4 regions of the Streptomyces arenae genome follow, and region 2 is predicted to be linked to each of the others. Evidence: riboswitches for the same ligand, from Rfam matches in the RefSeq annotation. Region 2 holds a riboswitch; each other region holds the start of a gene.
The links. Region 2 has a riboswitch for cyclic di-AMP ahead of MB828_RS30745 (C40 family peptidase). Riboswitches for the same ligand answer to the same signal wherever they lie in the genome.
Positions count from the first base shown of each region.

Region 1: another riboswitch for cyclic di-AMP. It lies ahead of MB828_RS21335 (NlpC/P60 family protein); the one in region 2 lies ahead of MB828_RS30745 (C40 family peptidase).
Region 3: another riboswitch for cyclic di-AMP. It lies ahead of MB828_RS40240 (transglycosylase family protein); the one in region 2 lies ahead of MB828_RS30745 (C40 family peptidase).
Region 4: another riboswitch for cyclic di-AMP. It lies ahead of MB828_RS35570 (M23 family metallopeptidase); the one in region 2 lies ahead of MB828_RS30745 (C40 family peptidase).

Region 1 is NZ_JAKQYH010000048.1:20,285-27,554, reverse strand. Features, by position in the region: gene MB828_RS21360 (ATP-binding protein) at 1-662, shown strand, start outside; gene MB828_RS21355 (LuxR C-terminal-related transcriptional regulator) at 659-1,372, shown strand; gene MB828_RS21350 (NlpC/P60 family protein) at 1,415-2,509, opposite strand; gene MB828_RS21345 (hypothetical protein) at 2,982-3,335, shown strand; gene MB828_RS21340 (tellurite resistance/C4-dicarboxylate transporter family protein) at 3,355-4,320, opposite strand; gene MB828_RS21335 (NlpC/P60 family protein) at 4,412-5,590, opposite strand; cyclic di-AMP (ydaO/yuaA leader) riboswitch at 5,598-5,755, opposite strand; gene pcrA (DNA helicase PcrA) at 6,039-7,270, shown strand, end outside.
Region 2 is NZ_JAKQYH010000066.1:83,134-90,403, reverse strand. Features, by position in the region: gene MB828_RS30760 (lipoprotein) at 1-262, shown strand, start outside; gene MB828_RS30755 (DUF1996 domain-containing protein) at 318-2,360, opposite strand; gene MB828_RS30750 (PP2C family protein-serine/threonine phosphatase) at 2,605-3,834, shown strand; cyclic di-AMP (ydaO/yuaA leader) riboswitch at 4,022-4,179, shown strand; gene MB828_RS30745 (C40 family peptidase) at 4,188-6,488, shown strand; gene MB828_RS30740 (NAD-dependent epimerase/dehydratase family protein) at 6,507-7,270, opposite strand, start outside.
Region 3 is NZ_JAKQYH010000087.1:209,116-216,385, reverse strand. Features, by position in the region: gene MB828_RS40265 (NAD(P)/FAD-dependent oxidoreductase) at 1-354, opposite strand, end outside; gene MB828_RS40260 (Ppx/GppA phosphatase family protein) at 798-1,739, opposite strand; gene MB828_RS40255 (DUF501 domain-containing protein) at 1,736-2,290, opposite strand; gene MB828_RS40250 (FtsB family cell division protein) at 2,320-2,796, opposite strand; gene eno (phosphopyruvate hydratase) at 2,904-4,190, opposite strand; gene MB828_RS40240 (transglycosylase family protein) at 4,535-5,233, opposite strand; cyclic di-AMP (ydaO/yuaA leader) riboswitch at 5,237-5,440, opposite strand; gene MB828_RS40235 (transglycosylase family protein) at 5,622-6,626, opposite strand; gene MB828_RS40230 (cytochrome P450 family protein) at 6,830-7,270, opposite strand, start outside.
Region 4 is NZ_JAKQYH010000072.1:300,119-307,388, forward strand. Features, by position in the region: gene MB828_RS35565 (DUF6250 domain-containing protein) at 130-846, opposite strand; gene MB828_RS35570 (M23 family metallopeptidase) at 1,036-1,956, opposite strand; cyclic di-AMP (ydaO/yuaA leader) riboswitch at 1,961-2,121, opposite strand; gene MB828_RS35575 (alpha-galactosidase) at 2,429-4,513, opposite strand; gene MB828_RS35580 (tyrosine-protein phosphatase) at 4,689-5,486, shown strand; gene MB828_RS35585 (DUF6126 family protein) at 5,514-5,636, opposite strand; gene MB828_RS35590 (helix-turn-helix domain-containing protein) at 5,633-6,256, opposite strand; gene MB828_RS35595 (aspartate aminotransferase family protein) at 6,316-7,270, opposite strand, start outside.

The DNA of each region.
Region 1 (7,270 bases), on a different contig from region 2:
TCGGCATCACGCTGCTCGCCGGCCCGTATCTGGTGCGGATGACCCAGGACCTCTCCGAGGAACGGCTGATGCGCATCCGCGCCCAGGAGCGTGCCGAGGTCGCCGCCCACGTCCACGACTCCGTGCTGCACACGCTCACCCTGATCCAGCGCAACGCGGAGAACGCCGGCGAGGTGCGCCGTCTCGCCCGCGCCCAGGAACGCGACCTGCGCACCTGGCTGTACAAGCCCGAGGGCACCGGCAAGGACGAGGCCGACGAACCCGCCACCCTCGCCGACGCGGTCCGGCGCAGCGCCGCCGAGGTCGAGGACAAGCACGGCGTACCCATCGAGGTCGTGGTGGTCGGGGACTGCCCGCTCGACGAACGGACCGGCGCGCAGATGCAGGCCGCGCGCGAGGCGATGGTCAACGCCGCCAAGTACGGTGGCGAGGGCGGTGCCGTCCAGGTCTACGCCGAGGTCGAGGGCAGAACGGTCTTCGTGTCCGTCCGCGACCGCGGTCCGGGGTTCGATCCCGACTCGATACCCGCCGACCGCATGGGTGTCAGAGAATCGATCATCGGCCGGATGGAGCGCCACGGGGGCACGGCACGTCTGCGGTCCGTACCGGGCGGCGGCACGGAGGTCGAGCTGGAGATGGAGAGGGCGGAGAACACGTCATGAGCGACGCGACCGAGGCGAACGGCCCGGCGGAAGGCACGGAGAAGTCCGGGCGCCGGGTGCGGGTGGTGCTCGTCGACGACCACCGGATGTTCCGTACGGGTGTCCAGGCGGAGATCGGCCAGACCGAGCAGACCGGTGTCGAGGTGGTCGGGGAGGCCGCCGACGTCGACCAGGCGGTCTCGGTGATCACCGCGACACGACCCGAGGTGGTCCTCCTCGACGTGCACCTGCCGGGCGGCGGCGGGGTCGAGGTGCTGCGCCGGTGCGCCCCGTTGGCGGCGGACGCCGAGCAGCCGGTGCGCTTCCTCGCGCTGTCCGTGTCCGACGCCGCGGAGGACGTGATCGGGGTGATCCGGGGCGGGGCCCGAGGCTACGTCACCAAGACGATCACCGGCACCGACCTGGTCGACTCGATCTTCCGGGTCCAGGAGGGCGACGCCGTCTTCTCCCCACGGCTCGCCGGGTTCGTGCTGGACGCCTTCGCCTCCACCGACGCCCCACCGGTCGACGAGGACCTCGACCGCCTCACCCAGCGCGAGCGCGAGGTCCTGCGCCTCATCGCCCGCGGCTATGCCTACAAGGAGATCGCCAAGCAGCTGTTCATCTCCGTGAAGACGGTCGAGTCCCATGTCTCGGCGGTACTGCGGAAGTTGCAGCTGTCCAACCGGCACGAGCTGACCCGCTGGGCGACGGCGCGCCGCCTGGTCTGAACCACCGGCGCGGACCGTCGCGTGGGCCGCCCCGTGGGTTGCTCAGACGACCCGCGTGGCCCCCGCGAAGGGCATCTCGTCGACGGGGGCGATCCGCACCGGGGCCGACGGGTTGGGCGCGTGGATCATCTGGCCGTTGCCGATGTAGATGCCGACGTGGCTGATGCCCGAGTAGAAGAACACCAGGTCGCCCGGCTCGAGTTCGGAGCGGGAGACGCGGCGGCCGGCGTTGATCTGCGCGTAGGTGGTGCGGGGGATGGAGACTCCGGCGGAGCGGTAGGCGGCCTGGGCGAGGCCCGAGCAGTCGAAGGCGTCCGGGCCCGTCGCGCCCCACACGTAAGGGCTGCCGAGTTTCGAGTAGGCATAGGCGACGGCGGCCGCGGCACGGGAGTCGGGGGCGGCGACACTGCCCGGGGTGAGGGTGTCGCGGCCGTCCGAGGCCGAGCGGGAGGCACGGCCGGTCCCGCCGGAGCCGAAGCCGGAGCCGACGTCAGTGCCGGTGCCGTCCGCCGTGGCCGCCGTCCGCTGCTCCGGCGACAGCCGGTCCAGCAGCCGCCGGGCCTCGTCGAGCTTGCCGTTGATCGTGGCCTTCTGCCGCTTCAGCTCGGCCAGCCGGGACCGCAGCGACGTCAGCTCGCCGTGCGCCGCGTCGTGCAGCTGCTCGATCTCCCGCAGTTGTCCGCGCACCCGCGACACCGCGACGGCCTGCCGGTCGCCGACCCGTTCGGCCAACGCGGCGTCGTCCAGGTACCGGTCGGGATCGCTGGACAGCGCCAGCTGCCAGGCCGGGTCGATACCACCGTCGCGGTACTGCGCGGCGGCCGTCGCACCGAGCGCGTCCCGCGCGGAGTTGAGTTCCACCTCCTGGCGGGCGGCCTCGTCCTGCAGAGACGTCAGCCGTCGCTGGGCCGCACCGGCCTTGTCCTTCGCGCCGTCGTACTTCTGGGTGGCCGTCTCGGCCTCCTGGTACAGCCGGTCCACCTTGGCCTTGACCTGCGCGGGCGTCAGTTGCGGCTCGGCGTGTCCGACCCCGTCGAAGCCCGCCGCGGTGGCCGCGCCCGCCAGGGCGAGGGTGACGGCCGTGCGGGCCGTATGACCGCCGAGCGGGCTCTGCCGGGGCTTGCGGTGCGCTGCCACCTGGGCTGTTCACGTCCTTTCGTACGACCGCCGGTCGTCCGTCCGAACGCCAGGGGGAGCGCGCGTACGGCCGCGGGAGCGCGGATTGCGCGTCCGGCGGCGGCCGGCACAGGGGGAGCGGGCCGCCGCCGGACTCTTTCGGCGGTGGTGTCCGACTGCCGCCCCTGGCCCGGGCGGCGGTGGGGAGTCGGTCACCTGGGGGAGGACGCTAGGCCCGACTGTGTCGTCCTGGTAACGCGATGCACGGAATTGACGTGACCGGATCGTTACCGGACGGTATGTGGCCGGGGTTCCGGTCCGGAGCCGTCGGCTTCGCGGGCCGGGATGACCGAAGCGCCGGTTCCGGGGCGGGCGGAGTGCGGGGGGTGCTATGGGGTGCATATATGCGGCGCCTCGGGGCCACGCGTCCGGCCGCGCGGAAGGGAGGGGCCGGTGCCCGGCGCTCTCGCTGGCCCTGATTAGGCTCCGGGCCATGGACGTACTCATCCATCTCTTCGTCGGCCTGCACATCATCGGCATCGCCGCGCTCCTCGGCGGCTTCCTCACCCAGATGAAGGCGATGGGCCAGGGCACGGCCCGGTTCGTCCCCGGGATGCTGCACGGCGCGTTCACCATGCTCGCCACCGGCGTGGTCCTGGTCGGCCTCAACGAGGCCGACGGCCATCACGTCAACACCATCAAGATCGGCGTGAAACTCGCCCTGCTGATCGTGATCCTCGGGCTCGTCTACGTGAAACGTGACGACGAGAAGGTGGAGAAGGGGGCCTTCGCGCTGGTGGGCGCGCTGACCATGGTGAACGTCTTCATCGCCGTGCTGTGGACGTGATCCTCGCCGGCCATCCCGCTCAGGACGCCTTCCCGAGGGCGGCGCGGGTCGTCAGCACCGCCCCGGCGGCCACCGCGAGCCACGCCGCCACCGCGACCCACACCAGCACCCGGCCCAGCCCGTCCAGCCACGGCAGGCAGACGGCCGCGACCGACAGCGTCGCCGCCGCCGTCATCCCCATCGGGAACACCGTCGCCCAGCGCCGCACGTCGTAGCGCGGCCGGGGCCTGACCACCTCCGCGGCCAGCAGCACGACGTACCAGGCCAGGTCCAGGATCAGCAGCGCGACCGAGACCGTGCGCAGGACGCCACGGTCGTCGTCGTTCCACAGGTACAGCCGCGCGCTGTCGGCGGCCAGCAGCTTCGCCCCGGCCAGCGCGGAGATCGCGAGCGCGCCGCCGGCCACCCACTGGTCGCCGGGCCCCTCTACGACCTGCCGCCACACGAAATGGGGCACCGCGAGGCCGTACAGGGCCAGCCCCAGCCAGAACAGCACCAGCGCCAAGTGTGCGAGCCACGCCGTGCTCAGGGCCGCCGCCAGCGTCGCGCCGAGCACGGCGAGCCCCTCGGTGGCCACACAGCCCAGGAACACGGCACCGGGCATGCGGCCCCTCCAGTGCCGTACGACGAGGACGAGCAACGGCGGCCACAGCACTGCCGCCAGCGCCAGCAGTGCCTCGGCGAGGGGCTGCCGGCCGAGCAGCGAGAACCGCGTCCCCAGCACGGTCGTGGCGGCCACCGCGGTGAGCGCGCCCGGTGTCCGCGCCTCCGTCAGCCACCGCGGACGGTCCAGGGTCAGCCGCAGGACGAAGTTCGCGGCCAGCCCCACCCAGGCCACGCAGGCCAGCACCAGCGCGATCCGGGACAGGGTCTCCGCCCCCGCCTGACGCAGCCCCACCGAGACGATGCCGGTGGCCAGCACGGCGGCCCCGGCCGCCGGCGGGCGCTGCGCCCACCAGGCGCGGACGGGTGAGATGCCGGACATGGTGCCGATGCTAAGGAGCACCAACCGCCGTGCGAGCGGGCCACGCGCGCGGGACCCGCGAAATACGCGCGGGCAGTGGGAGGGGGGTGGTTCAGGCCGGTCGCACCACGCTGTGGATGATCGACTCGCCGCCGTAGTAGATCGACTCCTCCCGGACGTACGCGCCGGGCTTGGGGGCGTGGATCATCATGCCGTTCCCGATGTAGATGCCGACGTGGCTGACGTCGTCGTAGAAGAAGACCAGGTCGCCGGGCTGGGCGTCGGCGAGGGAGACGGTCGTGCCGGCGTTCACCTGGTCGTAGGTGGTGCGCGGCAGGGAGACACCCGCGGCCTTCCAGGCGGCCTGGGAGAGGCCGGAGCAGTCGTAGGAGCCGGGACCGGTCGCACCCCAGACGTACGGCTTGCCGATCTGCGCACGGGCGAAGGCGATCGCCTTGGCGGCCTTCGTGGCGTACGCGGAGCCGGAGGAGGACGACGACGATGACGACGAGGACGACGATGACGACGACGAGGACGTGGAGCCGCTCGAGGACGTCGACGAGGTGTCCTGCTCGGCTGCGGCCGCCGCCTGCTGCTTCGCGAGTTCCGCCGCCTTGCGGGCCGCCTCCTCCTGCTTCTTCTTCTCGATCTGCGCGAGCCGCGCCTTCTCCTCGGCCGTCAGCTTCGACAGCAGCTGCCGCGCGGAGGCCAGTTTCGTCTGGACGGTCGCCTTGGCGGTCTTCAGGTCGTCCTGTGTCTCGGTCAGCGACTCGAGGTTCCGGGCGGCCTCCTGCCGCTTCCTCATGGTCGCCGACTGCTGGGTGACGTAGTCGTCGACCGCGTCCTTCTGGCGCGAGGTCAGCCGGTTCATCAGCTGCGACTGGTCGAAGTAGTCCTGCGGGTCGTTCGCGAGCAGGAAGGTCGCCGTCTGGGGGACCTCGGTCCCGGTCCGGTACTGCGCGGCGGCGAACGACCCCAGTTCCTCGCGCGCCTTGTTCAGCCGGTCCGTGCGCCTGGCCACGTCGTCGAGCATGGAGTCGACGCGCTGGCGCTGCTTGCCGGTCTTCTCCTTGGCCGCGTCGTACTTCTCGGTCGCCGACTCCGCCTGCCGGTAGAGGTCGTCGACCTTCTTCTCCACCTCCTCCAGGCTCGGCCTGCCGTCCTCGGAGGGCGCCGCGTTGGCCGTCTGGGAGAGCAGGGCCACGGAGGTGAGGGCGGCGGTGGCCAGGGCGGGGGTGCGTATGCCTGCTACGCGCGTTGCGGAGGGGCGGGACTTCCGGTGCGACGCCAACGGAGGCGACTCCTTCCAGTGCTCCGCCTACCGAGTTAGCTGTCGGGTTCGGGCGGGTGGGTCGGAAGGGTTGCCCTACGGTGCGTCCCCCGGAGGGGCAGCGGGACCGATTCACCCCAAGGTCGGTGTGGGTCCCCGGCTCCGGATGCGCGGCGGCGCCCCGGACTCGGCGGAGGCCGCGCGGCCCGGCGACGTTCGCCGGTGAGGTCGTGCGGCCTGCCCGGCACGCTAGCCAACTCGTGTGCTCCGTGTGAAGGTTGATGTGCGATATGCCCGATACATTTTCGTGACCTGAGCGTTGCGTCTCCAGTCATGCGCCCGGTTTGTCGCGGCGTACGGCATCTTGCCCGGAATCACCCAACGTGACGGGGTGGATTCCGTCGGTGGCGGGGGCGAGTTTCCGGGGCGGGGACCGGTTGTCGGTGGCGCGCCCTAGACTCGGAGAGCGATGAGCAGCCTCTTTGACGACAGCTTCCTGGCGAGCCTCCAGCCCCCGCGCGGCCACGAGGAGGAACCCCCGCCGCCGCCCGAGGACGAGCACGGACCGGAGCCGGTTCCGGACGACCTGTTCGGCGGGCGGTTCGACGTGCCCCCGGACCGGGACGCCTACTACCGCGACGGCGCCGCCCGCCCGGCCCTGGACGCGGCCGCGCTCCTGGAGGGGCTGAACGAGAACCAGCGGGCGGCCGTGGTGCACGCCGGTTCCCCGCTGCTCATCGTGGCCGGCGCCGGTTCCGGCAAGACGCGGGTGCTCACCCACCGCATCGCCCACCTGCTGGGCGAGCGCGGGGTACACCCGGGCCAGATCCTCGCGATCACCTTCACGAACAAGGCCGCGGGCGAGATGAAGGAGCGCGTCGAGCAGCTCGTCGGCCCGCGCGCGAACGCGATGTGGGTGATGACCTTCCACAGCGCGTGCGTGCGGATCCTCCGCAGGGAGAGCAAGAAGCTCGGCTTCACCTCCTCCTTCTCGATCTACGACGCGGCCGACTCCAAGCGCCTGATGGCCCTGGTCTGCCGCGACCTGGACCTCGACCCCAAGCGGTACCCGCCGAAGTCCTTCAGCGCCCAGGTCAGCAACCTGAAGAACGAACTGGTCGACGAGGAGGACTTCGCCGCCCGCGCGAGTGACGGCTTCGAGAAGACCCTCGCCCAGGCCTACGCCATGTACCAGTCGCGGCTGCGCGAGGCGAACGCCCTCGACTTCGACGACCTGATCATGACGACGGTCAACCTGCTGCGTGCCTTCCCGGACGTCGCCGAGCACTACCGCCGCCGCTTCCGGCACGTCCTGGTCGACGAGTACCAGGACACCAACCACGCCCAGTACGCGCTGGTGCGCGAGCTGGTCGGGACCGGTACGCACGATGAGGACACCCCGCCCGGCGAGCACGACCTGCCCCCCGCCGAGCTGTGCGTCGTCGGTGACGCCGACCAGTCGATCTACGCCTTCCGGGGCGCGACGATCCGCAACATCCTCCAGTTCGAGGAGGACTACCCGAACGCGACGACGATCCTGCTGGAGCAGAACTACCGCTCCACGCAGACGATCCTCTCCGCCGCCAACGCGGTCATCGAGCGCAACGAGTCCCGCCGCCCCAAGAACCTGTGGACCAACGCGGGCGCGGGCGCGCAGATCACCGGCTACGTCGCCGACACCGAGCACGACGAGGCCCAGTT
Region 2 (7,270 bases):
GGTGCTGCGGGCGTTCGTGGCCGCCGAGGGGGCCACCTCCCGGGCCGCGTACCGGACCTTCAGCGCGGGCGGCCTCTCAGGGGTCCGGGTCGACTACGTCCACTCCAGTGAACTCCTCGGCGAGCGCACGAAGGAGTCGGCCCTGGCCGTGGTCACGTCCCGGGGGCCCGTCGTACTGCACCTGGGCGGGCTCGACAGCGCGGAGCACGACGAGATGCTCCCCGCGTTCGAGCTCGCCCAGGGCACACTGCGTTCCTCGTAGGGGTAGGTGCGTTCCTCGTAGGGGTAGGCGGTCAGGCCTCGTAGGCGTCAGGCGGTCAGGCGGAGGTCCGCCGGGTGCGCCACAGCAGCACGGCCCCGCCGGCCAGCAGCAGCGCACCGAGAGCCGCGGGCCAGAGGTCGGCACCGGTCTCGGCGAGGCCGCCCTGGACGGCCTGGGGCTGGGTCTGGGGCTGGGTCTGGGGTTCGGTCCCCGGCGCGGTGGCCGTCTCCTGGCCCGCCGGGGCGGCCGCGGTCGCCGACGGGGTCGTGGTCTCGGGCCGCTGCGTGGGCTTGCTGATGACACCGCCGGCCGACTTCTTGGGCGACGCGGTCTCGTAGACCCTCGGCAGGCCGGTGGAGCCGGCCGGAGCGGTGGTCTCCGTCGCCGGGGTGCCGGCCGGCGGCTCGGAGGGCTCCTCGCCCCCGGCACCGGCGGGCTCGGAGGGCTCGGAACTCGCCGGCTCGGACGGCTGCGCGGGCTCCGACGGCTGCGCGGGCTCCGACGGTTCCGAGCTCGCCGGCTCGGACGGCGGGGTGGCCGGGTTGCCGGTCTCGCTCGGGGCGGGCTCGGGGCTCTGGGACGGCGGCTGCTCGGCGGCCCCCGCGCCGCAGGTGCGGCCGGAGTTGATGCAGTCGACCATCTTCCGCATCAGGCCCTCGTCGAAGACGTTGATAAAGTCGCCGTGGTCGGTGACCGGCTTGTGCAGCTGCTCGGGGAACGAGTCCACCGCGAACAGCGGGACCGTACGGCCACCGTCCTGGAGGCTCGGCGCGTCCACGTCGTAGACGATGCGCTGCACCAGTTGCGGGATGGCCTTGAAGCCGTTCGGGCAGCTGCCGTCGGCGGCCTCGAAGGCCACGTGGGTGCGGTGGTTGGCGCTGTCGATGTTCCGGCCGTCCCAGCAGCTCTGGAACCTGAACGTGCGCACGACGTCACTGCCCTGGGGGCAGAGCGGGTACTTGTCCTTAAGCTGCCGGTCCTCGAAACCGGTGCAGCTCCAGGAGGCGTTGGCGTTGCCCGGACCGTTGACGAAGGCCTTGGCGTCGCCGGTGATGATGCGCAGCAGCCGCGGCATCTCGGTGACCTTGGAGGTGGGGTTGCCCTCGAAGGTCAGCGTGACCTGCTTCGCCGTGACGATCTGTCCGGCGTTGCCCTCCGTGCCACCGCCCGGCTTGTCGGCGTCCCGCTCCTGCTTGCCGTTCTGGAGCCGGAGCACGGGCCAGTAGTACGTGGACTTGTCACCCTTGTCCGCGCAGCTGGTGTCGGCGTTCGCGAGGTCCTGGTCGCTGGCGAAGGCGTTGTTGGACTGGTTGCCGATGTAGTCGTGGAAGTGGTGGGCACCGTTGGAGACCCCGGGCGCGACGATCACGTTGTCCGAGTTGAACAGGCCGTTCGCGTTGACGCCGCAGCTGGAGGCGAAGGTGCCGGTGGAGCCGCCGGACTGCTCGGCCGGGTTCTTCGCGTCGGGCTGGACGGTGGTGATGTCCACGTAGTCGGCCGCCACCGGTCCGTTGCCGCCCTGACCGCCGGCGCCCGTGCCGGTGCCGGCGCTCTGGCTCGGCGAGGCGCTGCTCCCGTTGCCCGCGCCGCCATTGTCCTGAGGCGGCGTCGACTGCCCGCCGCCCTGGTCCGTCGAGCGCAGGGTGCAGGCGGCGAGGTCGTCGAGGCCCTGCGGCCGGTCGCCCTCGCGGTCGATGGCGTCGCCGATGCGCCGCAGCGTCCCGGACCGCTGCTCCTTGAGCGGGTTCATGATCGTCTGGTCGGCGAGTTCCGGGTTCTGCCGGATCGCCTCGGCCGAGTCCTTGAGTTGCTGGTACGCGCCCGCGATCTGCTTGTCCAGCTCGGCGAGTTCGCCGTCGACCTCGGCGCGGGCCCCGTCGGGCACGTCCGTCAGCCGGCTGCCGACGTCGGGGCAGTAGACCGTGGGCGCGGACAGCACCTGGGCGGTCTGGCCATGTGCTGACTGGTCCCAGCCGCCCTCGGTGGCCGAGGCGTAGACGTTCACCGCGACCAGGCCTCCCCCGCCGAGCATGAGGGCGACCGCTGCGAAGGTCGCGCGTCGTGCGCCGGTCGGGCGTCTGCGCCTGTTGCGTCTCAAGGTCGAACTCACGGTCATACCCCTGCGTGGTCGTGGGCGGCCGGGCATGGAAATCCCCCGCCCCATACGGACCGCGGCACAACCGTGTTCAACAGCACCAGAAATTCACGGCGACCTCACAGAAAGAGGCCTCCCGGGTGACTGTCCGGACACGGAGCGCAACCGGAGGAAGGACAGGACCACCGGCACAATTCTCACTTTTCGTGCGAAACTGGTTCGAAACCGGCGGGGAGGTGGCCCGGTCATGATCGATGCGGAGATCGACTACGCGACGGTCTTCCAGCACCTGCCCGGGATGGTGGCACTGCTGACCCCCGACCTGGTGTACGCGGACGCCAACGCGGAGTTCCTGCGCATGGCCGGACGCAGGCGCGAGGACGTGGTCGGCCGGTACCTGTTCGACGTGTTCCCCGACAACCCCGACGACTCCGCCGCCACCGGCATGCGCAATCTGGAGTGCTCACTGCGCCGGGTCCTCGCCACCGGGGAGCGGGACACGATGGCCCTCCAGCGGTACGACGTGCAGGACACCGACCGGCCCGGGCACTGGGACGAGCGCTACTGGAGCCCGGTGAACGTCCCGATCCTGGACCCGGACGGCAAGGTCGTCCTGCTGGTGCACCGGGTCGAGGAGGTCACCGAGCTGATCCGGGCCCGCCGGGCCGCGGGTGACGGGCAGGCGCAGCTCCTGGAGGGCGAACTGTACCGGCGCGCGGGCGAGTTGCAGGAGGTCAACGAACGGTTGCGGCAGGCGCACGCCCAGGAACGCCAGGTGGCCGTCGCCCTCCAGGAGGCGATGCTCCCCGCACCGGGGCGGCTGGGGCGGCACCGGGCGGCCGTGCGCTACCGGCCCTCGACGGGCGGGCTGAACGTGTGCGGCGACTGGTACGACCTGGTCGACCTGGTGGGCGGCGACCGCGTCGGCGTCTCGGTGGGCGACGTGGTCGGCCACGGGCTCGCGGCGGCCTGTGTGATGGGGCAGTTGCGCAGCGCCCTGACGGCGGCCTCCCGGGTCGCCGCCGGCCCGGCCCAGGCACTCGACGTGCTGGGCCGGTACGCGCACGTGGTGGACGGCGCCGAGTCGGCCACGGCGGTCACGGCGTTCGTCGACTTCTCCCGGCACACGGTCACCTACAGCAGCGCCGGACACCCGCCGCCCGCCCTGCTGCACACCGACGGCGGGGTGGAGTTCCTCGACCGGGCCACCGATCCCCCGCTCGACGCCCGGCCCGACCCGATGCCACGCCCCCAGTCCGTCACCACGTTCGAGGACGGCGCGACGCTCGTCCTCTATACCGACGGACTGATCGAGCGGCGCCGCGAGGACATCGACACCGGGCTGTGCCGGCTCGCCCGATCGCTCACCGCGCACCGCGAGTCGAACCCGGAGGACCTCGCCGACGCCGTGCTGCGGGAACTGCTGGCACCGGAGGGGGCCACCGACGACACCGCCCTGGTGGTCGTCCGGCTGTGATCGGTCAACGCCCGAACTCCCGTCCCTCACAGTCACGTTCCGAGCAGTACGACGAACATCACAAATACGTATCGGACATTACGCACGTCAACCTTCACACGAGTGACACAAGTTGGCTAAGTTGACGTTTAAGCCGCTCGGCTCCCCCCGGCGAATCCCGTCGGGCCGCGCGGCCTCCGCCGAGTCCGGGCCTCACGAGGCGAATCCGGAGCCGGGGACCCAACCGACCACTGGGGTGAATCGGCCGGCTGCTCGCGAGGGCAGCGGCCGTAGGGCATACCTTCCGGATTCCGTTCCACGCCCGAACCCGACAGCTAACCCGGTAGGCGGAGTACGGAAGGAGCACGACCCCCATGGCGTCCGAGAGCCGTGACGAGGTTCGACAGCGGATCAACAGCCTCTACGACCGGGCCGAGAACGCCACCGGGAACTACAACGCCACACGCGCGATGAACGGGGGGTCCCGGTCACGCGGTGTCCCGCTGTTCAAGCGGACGCGCCGCGACGACCCGGGCCTCGACAACATCGCCCGGGAGTGGTTCGAGGGGGCCCGCGCGAAGCTGGGGCCGAGCGTTCCGGCCGCGCTGCCGACCGACCGGATGCCCGACCGTTCGGGCCCGCGACGGCCCGTCAGCGCGATGGCCGCCGACCTGCTCAGCCAGCTGGAGGGCGGCGGCCCGGCCCGGCCCGCGCTGCCCGCGGGGCCGTCCGGGCAGAGTGACGTCGAGGTCGTCCGCGAACTCCCGGCGGAGCGCCCGAAGCTGGAGCTGACGGCGGGATCCGCCGCGGCGCCCGAAGCCCCGGCCGTCCGGCCCGGTCCCGTTCCGCAGCCCGCCCAGGAGGCCGGGAACCCGTGGCCCGTGCCCGAGGCACAGGTCCCGGCGCAGGAGTGGCAGACGGGCATCGGTGGCATCCCCGCCCAGCGCACGGACTCCGGCGTCCTGGCCGCCACGGGTGTGCTGCCGGCGATGAACGCGCCGGACACCGGCGCGTTCCCCGCCGTGCCCCCGACGGACACCGGCTCCTTCCGCGTCATGACCCCGGGCGCGGGCGCGGCGGCCCAGGCCATGCCCCCGACCGCGGACACCGGCGGCTACCGCGTCATGACCCCGGGCGCCACGGACCCGATGACGGACAGCGGCGCCTTCCGCATCATGACGCCGGGCGCCACCGGCACCTTCCCGGCCGTGACACCGATGGACCCGGGCCCGGCCACGGCCCCGGCACCGGCGGACACCGGCTCCTTCCGCATCATGACGCCGGGTGCCACGGGGACCTTCCCGATGCCGTCCGGGACCGACTCGGGCGCCATGCCGACCGCCGCACCCGCCGGCACCGGCACCTTCCCCACCGCCGCACCGGTCGGCACCGGCACCTTCCCCACCGCCGCGCCCATGAACACGGGCGCCTTCCCGACGGCCGCGCCCGCGCCGGCACCGGTGGACACCGGCGCGTTCCAGGCCATGTCGCCGGATGCCGCCGCGTACGCCGCCGCCTACGCCGCGCAACCGGCCCCCGAGGGCTATGCCTACCCCGCCGGCTCCTACGAGACGGCGATCGCCGCCCCCACCGCGGTGATGCCCGCCGTACCGCCGGCCGCCCCCGGTACGGGTGCCTACGCCGCGGCACCCATGGCACCCATGGCCGAGACGGGCATGGGCGCCTACGGCGCCGGCCTGGCGCCCGGGGCGACCGCCTACGCCGCCGCGGCGGCGATGACCGCACCCCAGGCACCGATGCCCGCACCGATGCCACCGGCCCAGCCCGCGATGGCCGCGCCCCCCATGACGATGGCCGGCGCTCCCATGGCGATGACACCGCCCACCGCGATGACCACCGCGCCGATGGCGATGGCCACGTCCGCCGCACCGATGGGCGCCGCCCCCATGGCGATGCCCGCGCCCGCGATGGAAATGGCCGCGCCCTCCATCGCCATGACCGCACCCCCGATGGAGATGGCCGCGGCTCCCATGGCCATGTCCGCGCCCTCCATCGCCATGACGGCGCCTCCGATGGCCATGGCCGCGCCCCAGATGGAGATGCCCGCGCCCTCCATGGCCATGACGGCGCCTCCCATGACGCTGCCCGCGCCCCCCATGGCCATGACGGCGCCTCCCGTGACGATGGCCGCGCCCCCGATGGAGATGGCCGCGCCCTTGATGGACATGGCCGGTGCGGCTGCCGTCGGCGCCGCTCCGGTTCCTGCCGCTCCTGCGCCGGCGATGGTCGCCGCTCCGGCTGCCGCCGCCTACGCCGACGCCGGGGTCTTCGGCCGGACCGGGGCCGTGGCCGAGCCCGGCAAGGCCATGAAGGCGCTGGAGTTCGCGCGGGCGCAGATCGGGCGGCCGTGTGTCTGGGGGGCGACCGGACCGGAGTCGTACGACTGCTCCAGCCTGACCCAGGCCGCCTGGCGCGCCGCCGGCGTCACGCTGCCGCGCACCGCGGCGGAGCAGACCCTGGCCGGCACCCCGATGACGCTGGCCGCCGTCGAGCCCGGTGACCTGATCTTCTTCTTCGACGACGACAGCCACGTCGGGATCTACGCGGGTGGCGGCACGATGATCCACGCGCCGAGCCCGGGGGCGTCCATCCGCGAGGAGTCGATCTACAACGCCGGGGAGTCCGCGATCCACCGGGTGGTCCGCCCCGCCTGAGCGGGACGGGCCCCGGGGTCAGACCCTCCGCCGCCGCGCGCGCCAGCTCTCGTGGTGGTCCAGGAGGGTCTCCTCGACCGGCCGGTAGACCAGGCCGAGTTCGCGGACGCCGCGGCCGTTGTCGACCCGGAAGCGGATGCCGAGGTGCCGGCGTATGTACTCCTGGCTGAGGCCGAAGAGCGGGCCGAGGACGCGCACCGGCCAGTGCGGGAGCGCGGTGCGCGGCAGCCGCGGGTCCCAGCGGTGCCGGGAGCGGATGATCCGGGCCATGTCGTGGAACGACGTCATCGTCTCGTGGGCGACGATGTAACGGCCCTCGGCCGCCGGGTTCTCCGCGGCCGCGATGTGCGCGTCGGCGACGTCGCGGACGTCGGCGGTGGTGAAGCTGAAGTCCGGGGCGCCGTAGCAGAAGTAGCCCTTGAACAGCTCGTCCAGCAGGAACAGACTGCCGGACTCGGAGGCGGGCGTGAGGGAAGGCCCCAGCACGAGACCGGGGTTGATCGAGACCAGCCGCCAGCGGTCCTGGGCGGCCGCGGCGTCCAGGACGGCGCGTTCGGCGACCGTCTTGGCGTAGTGGTACGGGTTGTTCGCCACCGTGCTGGTCGTGTTGAAGTAGCGCTCCGTCAGCACCTGGCCGGCCATCTCGCGGACGTCGGCGTAGTCACCGAAGACCGTACCGACGGTGGAGGTGAACACCAGGGTCGTCACCTCGGGGGTGCGCGCCACGCTCCCGAGCACGTTGCGGGTGCCGAGCAACGCGGGGTCCACGACGTCCCGTTGCC
Region 3 (7,270 bases), on a different contig from region 2:
ACGGGAGACCGCGCCGAGCGCGATGACCAGGTAGTCGAAGGGCAGCTCGTACGCCTCGCCGACCAGCGGGGCGATCGTGGCGACCTTGCGGTCCTGGTCGATGGTGGTGACCCGGCCGGTGAGGACCTCCGCCTTCGGCAGCACGCGTCGCAGCGGGACGACGACGTGCCGGGGGGAGATGCTGCCGGCGGCGGCTTCGGGGAGGAAGGGCTGGTAGGTCATGTACGACCGGGGGTCGACGACCGTGACGGTCGCCTCGCCGTAGCGCATCTTCTTGAGGATGCGCCGAGCTGCGTACAGGCCTACGTACCCACCGCCTACTACGAGGATCCTGGGACGCTCCGTGGTGCTCATGGCATCGAGTATCCACCCGCCCAGGGGGGCCCGCTCGTGCGCCCCTTCACAAGCTTCCACAGGGGTCGTGCTACACTCCGCGGCCCACGTGACACAGGTCATGGTCACCGGCGGGAACCCACTTCCGATACGACCCGTTGTCAATGCCGCGTGAGCTGCCTCTCCAGGCTTCCGGGGGCACCGTGAGGACCCCCGATGTCACCCTCACGAGCGCCTCCCGGAACGCCCCCTGGACGCTCTCCTGAGCACCCGCACAGGCCCGTTGTGACCCCGTACGGCCCAACAGGCCCCTTCGGACCCCTCACCTGCGCGGAATTCCTTGTGAAGAACTTCACGAAGGTTTCCGACGGAGTGTCGTGGCACGGCGTGTCACAGGCCGAAAAACCGCTCATCCGTAGACCTGACCTGCTCAACCGAGGCCTCCGGGAGGCCTCTGAACAGGGCTACGCGACGGACCAGGCGATGCCGTCCAGGATGTCGTGCTCGCTCACCACGACCTCCTCCGCACCCACCCGCTCCATGATCGACAGGAGGACGAGGGCACCGGCTCCGATCACGTCGACCCGGCCGGGGTGCATGGAGGGGATCGCCGCCCGCTCGGCATGCGTCGACCGCAGCAGCCACTCGGTGAGCTCCCGGACCCTGGCACAGGGGATGCGGGAGTGGTGGATGGCGGCGGAGTCGTACTCCGGCAGGTCCTGGTGGATGGCGGACAGCGTGGTGACGGATCCGGCGAGACCGACCAGGGTGCGCGCCTCGCGCAACGGCACGGTCTCCTCCGCGAGGTCGAGGGCCCGCTCGATGTCGGCCCGCATCGCGGCGGTCTCGGCCTCCGTGGGCGGGTCACTGACGTGCCCCTCGTGCACCAGGTGCCGCTCGGTCATCCGCACACAGCCGACGTCCACGGAGCGGGCGGCCCGCACGTGCGCGTCACCGACCACGAACTCCGTCGAACCACCGCCGATGTCCACGACGAGGAACGGCTTGGCGAGGTCGTCACGGCCGCTCAGTTCCCTCGTCGCCCCCGTGAAGGAGAACTCGGCCTCCTGGTCACCGGTGATGACCTCGGGCTCCACGCCCAGGATGTCCAGCACGCCCCGCACGAACTCGTCCCGGTTCTCGGCGTCACGGGACGCGGAGGTGGCGACGAACCGCAGCCGCTCCGCGCCGTGCTCCTTGATGACGGCCGCGTACTCCCGGCACGCGGCGAAGGTCCGCTCCAGCGCCTCCGGCGCGAGCCGCCCGGTCCGGTCGACACCCTGCCCGAGCCGGACGATCGTCATACGGCGGTCCAGGTCGACGAGTTCCCCCGTCTCCGGGTGCACGTCGGCGACGAGGAGGCGGATGGAGTTCGTACCACAGTCGATGGCGGCGACGCGGGTCACTTGTCGTTCTCCTCGGTGTGCGCCGACGCGTGGTCACCGGACAGCGTCACGCACGCCCCCTTGGCCCACCACTGCGGCAGCATCGCGATCGCCTCGTCGCCCAGCGGGTTCACGCCCGGCCCCGCCGCCAGCGAGTGCGCGACGAGCACGTGCAGGCACTTCACCCGGTCCGGCATACCCCCCGCGCTCGGAAAGCCCGTCAGCTCCTCGATCTCGTCCCGGCGCCGGATGTAGTCCTCGTGCGCGGCCCGGTACGCCGCCCCCAGCTCCGGATCGCTCTCCAGCCGGGCCGTCATCTCCTTCATGACGCCGTTGGCCTCCAGGGTCCCGATCGCGGACGCGGCCTTCGGGCACGTCAGGTAGTACAGCGTCGGGAACGGCGTCCCGTCCGGCAGCCGCGGCGCGGTCTCCACGACGTCCGGCTGCCCGCACGGGCACCGGTGCGCGATCGCCCGCAGCCCGCGCGGCGGCCGCCCGAGCTGCTGCTTGAAGGCCTCGACGTCGGCGTCGGTGGGCTCGGTACGCGGAGTGGAGGGCGGAGGCGTTTGCATGACTGTGTTCTGCGTGGCTTTCTGTCGGTTCACTGGTCGGACGCGTCGGACTTGTCGACGCCGTCCCAGACGTTCGCGTACCAGGGCCGGTCGGCCGCCCCGAGGTCCGCGCGCGCCTGCTTGGCGGCACCGGGGTCGATCACGACGTACCCGGTCTCGCCCGGCATCACGTAGTGCAGCCGCTGCCGGATCTGCTGCTCGGCGTAGGTGTCGTCCTGCCACCGCGCCTTCAGGTCGCGCAGCTGCTCGACCCGCTGCCGGGCCTGCCGCTGCTGGCGTTCCTGGTCGGCGATCTCGGCGCGCTGGGAGACGTACTGCCGCATCGGATAGGCGAGCGCGACGATCATCGTGCACAGCACGATCGCGAGCAGCGCCGCCCGGCCGGTGAGCCGGGAGCGGCGGGCCTGCCGTTTGGTCTGGGAGCGGTAGACCCGGGCCGCCGTCTGCTCGCCGAGCAGCTTGAGCCTGGTCGCGGTGGAGAACCGGTCCCGGTCCTTCACGGCCATGTCCCCGCCTCCCTGATACGTGCGTACGTCCCCGCACACGGTACGGGACCGGGTACGGGGACGTACGTACGACTGGCTAAGCCTTACCCACGAGAGGCGGTACCGGCTCAGCCCTTGAAACGGGGGAACGCGGAGCGGCCGGCGTACACCGCCGCGTCGTCGAGGATCTCCTCGATGCGCAGCAGCTGGTTGTACTTGGCGACGCGCTCGGAGCGGGCCGGGGCACCGGTCTTGATCTGGCCGCAGTTGGTGGCGACGGCCAGGTCCGCGATGGTGACGTCCTCGGTCTCGCCGGAGCGGTGGGACATCATGCACTTGAAGCCGTTGCGCTGGGCGAGCTCGACGGCGTCCAGGGTCTCGGTCAGCGAGCCGATCTGGTTGACCTTGACGAGCAGGGCGTTGGCGGTGCCCTCCTCGATGCCGCGGGCAAGGCGCTCCGGGTTGGTGACGAACAGGTCGTCGCCGACGAGCTGGACCTTGTCACCGAGCTTGTCGGTGATGACCTTCCAGCCGGCCCAGTCGTCCTCGAACAGCGGGTCCTCGATGGAGACCAGCGGGTACGCGGCGACGAGCTCCTCGTAGTACTCGGTCATCTCGGCGGCCGAGCGGGACTTGCCCTCGAACTCGTACTTGCCGTCCTTGTAGAACTCGGACGCGGCGACGTCGAGCGCGAGCGCGATCTGCTCGCCGGGGATGTAACCGGCCTGCTTGATCGCCTCCAGGATGAGGTCGAGCGCGGCGCGGTTGGACTCCAGGTTCGGGGCGAAGCCGCCCTCGTCACCGAGGCCGGTGGACAGCCCCTTGGTCTTCAGGACCTTCTTCAGGGTGTGGTAGACCTCGGCACCCCAGCGCAGCGCCTCGGAGAAGGACTCCGCGCCGATCGGGGCGATCATGAACTCCTGGATGTCGACGTTGGAGTCCGCGTGCGAGCCGCCGTTGAGGATGTTCATCATCGGGACGGGCAGCAGGTGCGCGTTCGGGCCACCCAGGTAGCGGAACAGCGGCAGGTCGGACGCCTCGGAGGCGGCGTGCGCGACGGCGAGGGAGACGCCGAGGATGGCGTTGGCGCCGAGCGAGCCCTTGTTGTCGGTGGCATCCAGGTCGAACATGGCCTGGTCGATCAGGCGCTGCTCGGTGGCGTCGTAGCCGACCAGCTCCGGACCGATCTGCTCGATCACGGCGAGGACGGCCTTCTCGACACCCTTGCCGAGGTAGCGGTTGGGGTCGCCGTCACGGAGCTCGATGGCCTCGAAGGCACCGGTGGAGGCGCCGGACGGGACGGCGGCACGACCCGTGCTGCCGTCGTCGAGGCCGACCTCGACCTCGACCGTGGGGTTGCCTCGGGAGTCCAGGATTTCCCGGGCTACGACGACGTCGATGGACGGCACGAGCATCTCCTTCTTGGGATGTGACGCTGGTTGTGCGGGGCGCACGCGGGCCTTGTCGGCCCTTGCTCAGCCTTGCGACTAGAGCCTAACCGTCCCAGGGCCGTCAGCCGGCCGACCGACCGGCCCGTGGACACCCTGACGGTACTCATTGTTCATGCGCGGAACAAAGGGGGCCCCGCATGAAGAACGGAAGAAGAGCGGGTCAAGCGACAACCGCAAAGAGAAACCCCGCTCCGGTGCGTTCGGGGGGAGACGCACCGGAGCGGGGGCCCGTGGGGGACGGGGGCGGCCCTCACGTGGTCCCCACTATGCGGACCACGGTTGAGAGGGGGCTGTGATTCAGCTGGGTCTTACTTCAGGTGCAGCTGCTGGCCGGGGTAGATGAAGTCGGCGTCCTCGACGATGTCCTTGTTCAGCTTGAACAGCGCCTGCCAGCCACCCTTGACCTTGTGCTTCTCGGCGATCGAGCTGAGGGTGTCACCCTTGACGACCTTGTACTCGCCGTCGCCCTTCTTGACCTTCTTGCCGGTCGGGGTGGAGACGGTCTTGGACGCGGCCGGACGCTCGGCGGACCGGGAGGCGGCCTGCGTGTCGGTCGTACGGCTGCTGCTGGAGCCGCTGCTCGACGAGCCGGAGGAGCTGGAGCTGGACGAGCTGGTGCTGCCGCCGGTGTAGGCGGCGCCGGACAGACCCTTGCCGCAGACCGGCCAGGCACCCTTGCCCTGGGCGGCGAGGACCTTCTCGGCGATCTGGATCTGCTGGGCCTTGGAGGCCTGGTTGGCCTGCGCGGCGTAGGCGGTGCCGCCGTACGCGGCCCAGGTGGAGGCGGAGAACTGCAGACCGCCGTAGTAGCCGTTGCCGGTGTTGATGGACCAGTTGCCGCCTGACTCGCACTGGGCGACCGTGTCCCATTCGGAGGCGGTGGCGGCGGAGGCGCTGCCGGCCGCCATCAGCGGGGCGGCGACGGCGGCACCGGTGACACCGGCGACGGCGATGGCGCGGACGGCCTTGGACGGACGACGGTGCTTGCCCTTGCCGGAAAACAGCATGGAGGATCCCCTCACCGACGCCTGCGAGGTGAGCTGTCGGGTTCGGGCCGGTTGAGTTGCCCGGCCGCACGGCCCGCTCTCGCGAGACGCGCGGCTCCACCCCTAGCCGGTTCCGGCGGCCTTTCGGCCGTGAGCCCTCGTGGGCTCAACTGCCGGACCCGGCGCTTACCTTGGGTCCCCCGCTCCTGCCTACGGCGCTTGCGCGACGACTGTTCCCGGGCGGTCGCTGGCAGGACTCGGCGTTGCGACAGCCGGGGCTCGTGGTGACGAGCGGCCTCGACCGTAAACAGACGATCAGGTGAATTTCAAAGATGATCAGGGCTTCTGAGACTCATCCCACACTTTCACCAAAACGGGCATTAGCCCCGAAGCGGGACGTCAACTCCCGCTACTTTTCGTCCGATTCGCTGCTGAGTTTCAGGGTCTGACCGGCTGCGATGTTGTTCGGGTCGGCACCGATGTCCGCCTTGTTCGCGGCATAGAGCGCGCGCCATCCGCCGTCCAGGCCAAGGGAGTCGGCGATGGAGGCGAGGGTGTCGCCATCGCGGACGGTGTACGTGCCGGCCGCCACGGAGGCGTGACGACCGGAGGATGCGGCCTTCTGACCGTTTGTCACGCTTTCGTCCGCCGAGTCACCGCGGTGCTTGCCGCCGCCACTGACGGCGCCCGTGTCGACCAGACTCCAAGAACTGCCGGTCTGCCATGAATTGTCCGAGTCGCTGTCGTCGTCCGCGATGACGGGGTTCTCGCTCGCCTTGGGCGTGGCGGAGCCGGAAGACGACGACTTGTCCGTCTTGCCGGACTTGTGGGACGTGTCCTTCCCGGAGTCGTCGCTCGCGCCGGAACTCGGCGACGGGCTCGCGGACTCGGTCCCGGAGCCCTTCGCCGTCGACGAGGAGCCGGAGCCGGCCGGGGTGGACGAGTCGGACAGCCCGGAGGACGCGTCGGAGGAGTCGTCCGCGGACCCGGACGCGTCACCCGATCCGTCGAGGCCCGTGTCGACGTCCACCGAGGCGTCGTCCGACGACAGCCCGGCCAGCAGGGCGCAGGTCCGCCAGGGCTTGGTGCCCTGGTCCGCGAGTATCTTCTCGGCGACCGCGATCTGCTGCGAGCGGCTCGCCTGGTCGGGCGTCGCGGCGTAGTCCGAACCGCCGTACTTGTCCCAGTCGTCCTGGGACATCTGCAGGCCGCCGTAGTAGCCGTTGCCGCTGTCCATGCTCCAGGAACCGGCGCTCTCGCACTCGGCCACCTTGTCCCAGGTCGTGCCGTCGGCCGCGTTGGCGCTCGCGGCGCCGAGCAGCGGAATGGCGATCGCGGAGCCGGTCACGCCGGCCGCCACGAGGAGCGCCGGAGCCTGACGGGGGCGACGGTGACGACCGTTCCCGGAGAGCATGCGGAAACCTTTCGAGCGACAGCGATGAGCGGCACGGCGGGTCCCGCGAGGGCGCCGCGCTGATGGGTGAACGTATCGGCAGACGATCACTTGTCACAAGTTAATGCCGCGCAGATCACGTGAAGATCACAGACTTGAGTGCTGGTCACCTTTGGTACGTGGGGGCCGAACGGAGGCCCCGGAGGCAGCCGGACGCCGGGCTGTCACGCCTCGGGGGTGAACGCCACGGGGAGCGTGCGCAGTCCGCGCATGATGAGCCCGCCCCGCCACCGCAACTCCCCCTCGTCCGCCGCGAGTCGCAGGTCGGGGAGGCGGGTGAGCAGGGTGGCGAGCGCCGTCTGCCCTTCGAGCCGGGCGAGCGGGGCACCGAGGCAGTAGTGGATGCCGTGGCCGTATCCGAGGTGCTGGTTGTCCCGCCGGGAGAGGTCGAGCGTGTCCGGTTCGGCGAACCGCTCCGGGTCCCGGTCGGCGGCCGCGAGTACGACGAGGACCGGGTCGCCTGCCGCGATGTGCTGTCCGCCGACGACCAGCGGCTCGGTGGCGAACCGCCAGGTGGCCAGCTCCACCGGGCCGTCGTAGCGCAGGAGTTCCTCCACCCCGGTCTCCAGGAGGCCGCGCTCCCCGGCGGCCAGGGAGTCCCGCAG
Region 4 (7,270 bases), on a different contig from region 2:
TTCGAATCGTCTGCCACATCGGACCATGATTCACCTTTGACTGTGACCTACGCGACCGTAATAAGGGGTTGACGATCGGTGAGATAAGACACTTTTAAATACTTTGCCAAGCCCGGAATAAGGCTCCGGTCAAGGACGTTGACGCGATGATCCCCAGACCCGGAAGTCGCTGATCAGAAAGTGGCTCCAGGTGGTCCGGAAGGCGAAGTGCCCACCCGTGTACGGCTGCGGGTCGGTGTAGTCGAACACCAGCCGCCGGTTGTTCCACCAGCGGACCACCGGGCCGTCGGAGACGATCCGGACGTGGTTGGGTTCGTTCGGCACGAGCAGCGGCTCGGTGTAGTCGTAGACCAGCGGCCGGACGCCGGGCTCGCCGACGTAACGGCGCAGCCGGGTCGTGGTGTTGTAGTTGGCGCCGTAGCCGGCGTAGTACGTCGTGAGGTAGTCGTACTCGGCGAGCGCGCCGTGCCGCGGGGTGGCGAACAGGTCGTCCGGGGAGCGCACGTCGGTGGCGTTCCAGAAGTTGTTGAGGTCGGAGACGCGGTCGTCGGGGCCGCCCGCCGAGACCGGTGTGGCGGTGTACTCCAGGACGTACGGCCCTTCGAGCCGGCGCCGGAACCAGATCGTCGCCCCGGCGGGCACGTCGACCTCGAGGATCCCGTCCGTCGCGGCGACCGTTCCGCCCTGTTCCAGTTCCACCGACCACTGGCCCAGGCCGTGGCGGAAGTCGTCGTGGGCGAGCAGGCGGCGGTGCCGGGGTGCGGCACTCGCGGGCGGGGCGGGGGCGAGGGCCGCGAGCGCGGCTCCGGCGGCCAGAGCTCCGAAGGCTCGGCGGGTGGTCGTCATACGGCAGGTTCCTTCCGGCGTGACGAGGAGGTCGGAAAGCGCTTTCACCCAACGGAGATCACTGTGCCGTCGCCGGAGCTCCGCTGTCGACACCTGGCACGTCCGCGCCACGAGATGGACATACCGAAGGCCGGACCCGGGGATCGGGGGTCCGGCCTTCGGAGTGCGTGTCAGACCAGTGGGCGCCCGTCAGCCGACGGCGAGGCCCTTCGAGCGGAGGTAGCCGACCGGGTCCACGTCCGAGCCGTAGTCGGGGGTGGTGCGGATCTCGAAGTGGAGGTGCGGGCCGGTCACGTTGCCGGTCGCGCCGGAGAGGCCGATCTGCTGGCCCGCGGTCACGGTCTGGCCGGCCGAGACGGAGAGCGCGGAGAGGTGGCCGTACTGGGCGTAGTAGCCGTCGGCGAGCCGGATGACGACCTGGTTGCCGTAGGCGCCGCCCCAGCCGGCCGTGACGACCGTGCCTTCGCCGACGGCCTTCACGGGGGTGCCGGTCGGGACGACGAAGTCGACGCCCGTGTGGTAGCCGCTGGACCACATGCTGCCGGACACGTGGTAGCCGGTGCCGACGGCGGCCCCGCTGACCGGGAGGGTGAAGCCGGAGGCGGTCGCCGTGGACGCGGTCGACGTGGACCCATCCGACGTGGACGCCGGCGAGGGGGTGGACGACCGGGTCCCCTGCCGGGTGCCGGAGTCCGTCGCGCCGGACGCCGTGGCGCCGCGGCCGCCGAGGACGAGCTTGAGGCCGGGGTGGATCAGCGAGGGGTTGTCGCCGACGGCCTGCCGGTTGTCGGCGTAGAGCCGGTGCCAGCCACCGCTGACGTCCTGGTCACGGGCGATCTTCGAGAGGTAGTCGCCGGGCACCACGGTGTAGGTGCGGTGCGCGGCCCGCGCGGTGGCGGACCGCTTCGCCGTCGCCTGCTTCACGGCCGCCTTCTCGGCGGCCGGTATCGACTGCGGGGCCCGCGCGGAAATGGACTGCGGGGTGGCCGCGTGGGCGCCGGTGGCCCCCATGAGCGGCAGGGCCAGCGCGGCGCCGCCGGTTCCGGCGACGGCCATCGAACGAGTGAGGCGCTGGGGCCTGGGACGGCGGTGCTTACCCTTCGCGGGCATGGCGCGTTCCTCTCCGGCGCCTGCGAGGTGAGCTGTCGGGTTCGGGCTGGAGCTGCCCGGCCACGCATCGCTGCGTCGCTGCACCCCTGGCCGTCCCGGGAACCGGAACAGGCGGTCGTACCTGGTGGGTCCCCCGCTCCTGCCGGGCACGGGTGAGTGTGTGGGGACTCCGGGCGGCGGCAGGATTAGGCGTTCCGTCCGGATGCGTGGCGAACGTAAGCGAGCAGGACGCACGCGGACAAGCGAACGGTTCCCGCCGTCCCGGTGCCCCGTGATCCTTTACCGGAATTCCCCGTCACCCTCCGTGGATTCCGATCTTTCCCCTATTACCGATTCCCCAGGAAAAGCACCGGAATTACGTGGACATGACGCGCGACGGACGGTCACGGATATGACGCTCCTCACGCACGTCACGCCACGTCCTCTTATTCCAGAGCGAGTTGTGATTAAGCGGTTAATTCGGGCAGAAGGATCAGATGCGGCGGAGTCGGATGACCGTCGCGTCCAGGTCGCCCTTGAGGCCGGTACGCAGTCCGTGGTGCAACAGGACGGCACCCCGGTGCACTTCGCCCGTTTCGCGGCATTCGTACGACGCCGTCGGGTCGAGGCCCCGCAGCCGCAGCGCGGGCGCGGGTTCGCCGTAGCTCTGCGCCTGGAGCCAGGCGAGGACGGCGGTCTCGTCGCCCAGGGTGTACTGCACCGCGCTGAGCCCGCCCGTCGGCGGCCGCAGCCGGAACTGGTCGCCGCGCTGCACCAGCGGCCGGATCTCCTTGTACAGCTCCACCCAGCGGCCGGCCTCGGCTAGCTCCTCCTCGGTCCACTTCGAGAGGTCGCCGCCGACCCCGAGCGCCCCCGCCATGGAACTGACGAACCGGAACCGCAGGCTGCTGACCCGGTCGTTGAGCTGGTGGTTCGGGCTGTCGGTGACCCAGGCGGACATCACCCGGGCGGGGTGGATCTGGCTGAAGCCGTGCTGGATGGCGAGCCGGTCCAGCGGGTCGGTGTTGTCGGAGGTCCACACCTCGTCGGTACGGCTCATGATGCCGAGGTCGATCCGGCCGCCACCGCCGGAGCAGGACTCGATGGCTACGTTCGGATGGGCCGCGCGGATCCGGTCGAGCAGGGCGTACAGCCCGCGCACGTGGTCCACCCACAGGCGCTGCGGGTAGGGCTCGCCCGGCCAGCCCGCGTCGGTGAAGCAGCGGTTGAAGTCCCACTTGACGTAGTCGATCGGGGCGCTGGACAGCAGGGCGTCGAGCTGCTCCCAGAGGTACTCCTGGACGTCCTCGCGGGCGAGGTTGAGGACGAGCTGGTTGCGCAGTTCCGTCCGCTTCCGCCCCTGCTGGTACTGCACCCAGTCGGGGTGCGCGCGGTACAGGTCGCTGTCCGCGTTGACCATCTCGGGCTCCACCCAGATGCCGAACTGCATCCCCAGGGCGTGCACGTAGTCGCCGAGCGGCTTCAGGCCCTTCGGGAAGCGGTCCGGGTTGGGCGTCCAGTCGCCGAGACCGGCGTGGTCGCTGGTACGGGCGCCGAACCAGCCGTCGTCCACCACGAACAGTTCGACGCCGATCGCGGCGGCCCGCCGGGCGAGGGTGGCCTGCTGCTCCTCGGAGATGTCGAAGGTGGTGGCCTCCCAGGAGTTGAACAGCACCGGCCGGTCCCGGTCGGCGTCCGGGATGACGTACGCCCGCTGGTAGGCGTGCCAGGCGCGGCTGGCCCCGCCGAAGCCGCCGTCGGACCAGAGGGCCGCGAAGACGGGACTGGTGTACGACTCGCCCTCGGCCAGCGTCAGCAGGCCCGAGTCGTCGTAGCCGGCGCCGCCGGTGATCTGCACGCGCGCGTCCGGGAGTTGGGCGACGGCGATCCGCCAGGAGCCGGACCAGCCGAGGGCGCAGCCCCAGACCTCCCCGCGCTCCTCGGTGGCGTCGGTGTCCAGGGCGACCCAGGGCAGGTGCTGGTGGCCGGTGTGGCCGCGGCGGCTGCCGATGACCTTCTCGCCGTAGGTGAGCGGCGCGCTGACCAGCCGGGACTCGGCGGCCCAGCGGCCGTGCAGCTGGGAGAGGCGCCAGCCCTCGCGGTCCGGCAGTGTCCACGTGGCCGGGTCGGCGCGCAGCAGCTCCACGCGCGCGGGCCCCTCGTTGCCGACGGTCACCCAGCGCTCGACGACGTCGCCGCGCATCCGGTAGTGCAGGGTGATGACGATCTCGTCGTCCCGGAAGCGGAGCCGGAGTTCCTCGTCACCGGCGTCGCCGCCGGTCTCGTACGACTCGAAGGTCCACTCGGTGCCGCGGCGCTCCTCGGTGCGCACCGACAGCGCGGGGCGCACGAAGCGGGGACCGCCCTCGACGGGGTACTCCTCACGGCCGTCGAGCGGGGACTCGAAGGGCCAGTAGTCGGGCAGCGGCCGGACGGTGAGGGCTTCGGCGTCCTCCAGCCGGATCCTGGGCCCCCAGTGCAGGTGAAGGAGTTCGTCGGCCTCCGTGAGATGCAGCGCGTAGCTGCTGCCAGGGCCCGACAGGAGCCAGGTACGACCGTTTTCGGCGATGTCCACCATCGAGAAACCTCACACAGGTGCCAACAGATCCGCTCAAGCACGAACATCATCAAGGTCCGCGGCCCCGGAGGCAACGCCTGTGGACAACTCATTGCCCGTGGAAACCGATGTCGTATCGTCGACGCAGTGCCCGTCGGCGAGCCGCGCCGCCGGGACCGGCCGGGAGGAGCCCCCCGTGACGCAGCAGGTCCCGTCCACCGAGCCCGAGCTGGCCGGTGTGCGCAACTTCCGTGACGTGGGCGGCCTGCCGACCGTGGACGGGCGGCGGGTGCGGAACGGCGTGCTGTACCGCAGCGGGCACCTCGCGCACGCCACGGAACAGGACGCGGAGTTCCTCGCCTCCCTCGGCCTGCACACGATCTTCGACTTCCGCAACGCGGCCGACCAGAAGCTGGAGGGCCCGGACGTCGAGCTGCCGGGCGTGCGGAACGTGAACCTGCCGCTGAGCGACCCGGCGCACGGCGCCGAGTTCTGGACGATGGTCCGGGAGGGCGACATCGAGCAGCTGCGCGGGCTCCTGGGCGACGGCCGGGCCGCGGCCCGGATGGTCAGCTCGTACCGCGCGATCGTCAAGGACCGTACGGCGGAGCACGCGCGCGTGCTGCACGCCATCGCCGAGGACAGCGTCCCGGCGCTGATGCACTGCGCGGCCGGCAAGGACCGCGCGGGCATCTCGATCGCCGTGACGCTGCTCGCGGTGGGTGTGGAGCGGGACGCGATCCTCGCCGACTACCTGGAGTCCAACGCCAAGCACCGCCGCTACCGGGTGAAGCGCAGCGGCAGCGGGGACAGCGTGTACAGCCCCGAGGTGATGGAGCTGCTCAGCCCGCTCTTCGACGCCCGCGCGGAGTACCTGACGGCGGCCTTCGGGAGCATCGAGGAGACGTGGGGCGACGTCGACACCTACCTGGCGCAGGGTCTCGGGCTCACCCCGGGGACCCGGGAGCGGCTGCGCGAGCGCCTGCTCGACTGAGGCCGCGGACCGGCCAGGGGCACGGGCTCAGCCCTTGCCCCCGAGTTCGAACAGCAGGAACAGGAACGCGGCGAAGACATGCCCGACGGCGATGTAGATGATGAGCCGGACCCACAGGGCGCGGGGGAACTTCTCCTCCAGGTTGCTCACGGCAGCTCTCCAGTGATCGGTCCCAGGCACAGGGCTGCCGTGGGACTCTGCAGCAGGGTGTGGACGAACAGGAGCTCGACGCCGTCGTGGTCCTCGGCGGCGAGCCGGTGCGGGGTCAGCGAGTCGAAGTGCGCGCTGTCGCCGGGGGCGAGCACGTGCGCGGTGTCGCCGAGGCGGAGCCGGAGCCGCCCGCGCAGGACGTACAGCCACTCCTCGCCGGGGTGCACGCGCACGATGTCGCCCTGCGAGCCGTACGGCACCCGGACGCGCAGCGACTGCATCCCGCGGCCGGGGGCCCCGGCCGGCCAGTACGTCCAGCCGCCGGCCCGGGTCGGCTCCATGTCGCCGGCGCGCACGATCGCGTCACGGTCGGCGACCGTCTCGCCCAGCAGCTCGGAAACCGTCGTACCGTAGACACGCGCCAGTGCGAGCAGCATGGGCAGCGAGGGCTGGCGCTGCCCGGTCTCCAGCCGGGAGAGATGGGCGGCCGACAGTCCGGCGTCGCGGGCCGCGGCCTCCAGGGTGAGACCGGCACGGCGGCGCAGGGACCGCAGCTGCGGGGCGACGACGGGCAGGTCCTCGACCGGCCCGCCGGCCCGCTCGTTCTCGGAGGCGTTCATGCCTCCATTCAGCCGCAGATTTGCCTCTGCGGCAATTTTCTTGCCTCAGAGACAAAAAGCTAGCGGTTGGCCACCGCCTGCTTGATGAGCGTCTTTCCGAAGTCCCACATCAGGCCGCCGCCGCTGTGGGCGTCGTCCATGACGTCCGTGAAGGCGTCCACGAAGCGGTCCACGTCCGACTCGTCGACGGTCAGCGGCGGGATGAGCTTGATCACCTCCAGGTGGTCGCCGGAGACCTGGGTGAGGATCCGGTGCCGTTGCAGCAGCGGTACGACGACCATCTGCGCGAACAGACCCTTGCGGGCGGCCTGGAGCATGGTCCAGCGGCTGCGCAGCTTCAGCGAGGCGGGCCGGCCGAACTCGATGCCGATCATCAGGCCCCGGCCGCGCACGTCGGCGAGCAGTTCGTACTTGTCGGTCAGTGCGGCGAGCCGGGACTTGAGCAGCTCCCCCGTCGCCCGCGCGTTGGCGACGATCTGGTCGTTCTCCATGACGGCGAGGACGGCGAGCCCGGCGGCCATCGCCTGCGCGTTGGCACCGAAGCTCGCCGAGTGGACCAGGACGCGGTCCATGGACGAGTAGACCTTCTTGAAGATCCAGTCCTTGCCGAGGGTGGCGCCGACCGGGACGTACCCGCCGGACAACGCCTTGGCCACGCAGACCAGGTCCGGCTCCACGCCCTCCTCGTGCTGGTGGGCGTAGAAGTCGCCGGTGCGCCCCAGGCCGGTCTGCACCTCGTCGGCGATCAGGAGCGCCTTGTGCTTGCGCAGCAGCTCCTGGGCGGCCCGCAGGTAGCCGGGCGGGGCCTCGTGCACCCCCTTGCCCTGGATCGGTTCGACGATCAGGGCGGCGACGTCGCCCTTCTTCAGTTCCCGGGCGAGCGCGTCCAGGTCGCCGAGGGGTACGGCGGTGTCCGGTAGCAGGGGGGCGAAGCCGTCCCGGAAGCCGCTCTCGCCGTTGACCGACAGGGAGCCCGTGGTCAGGCCGTGGAAGGCGTGGTCGCAGTAGAGGACC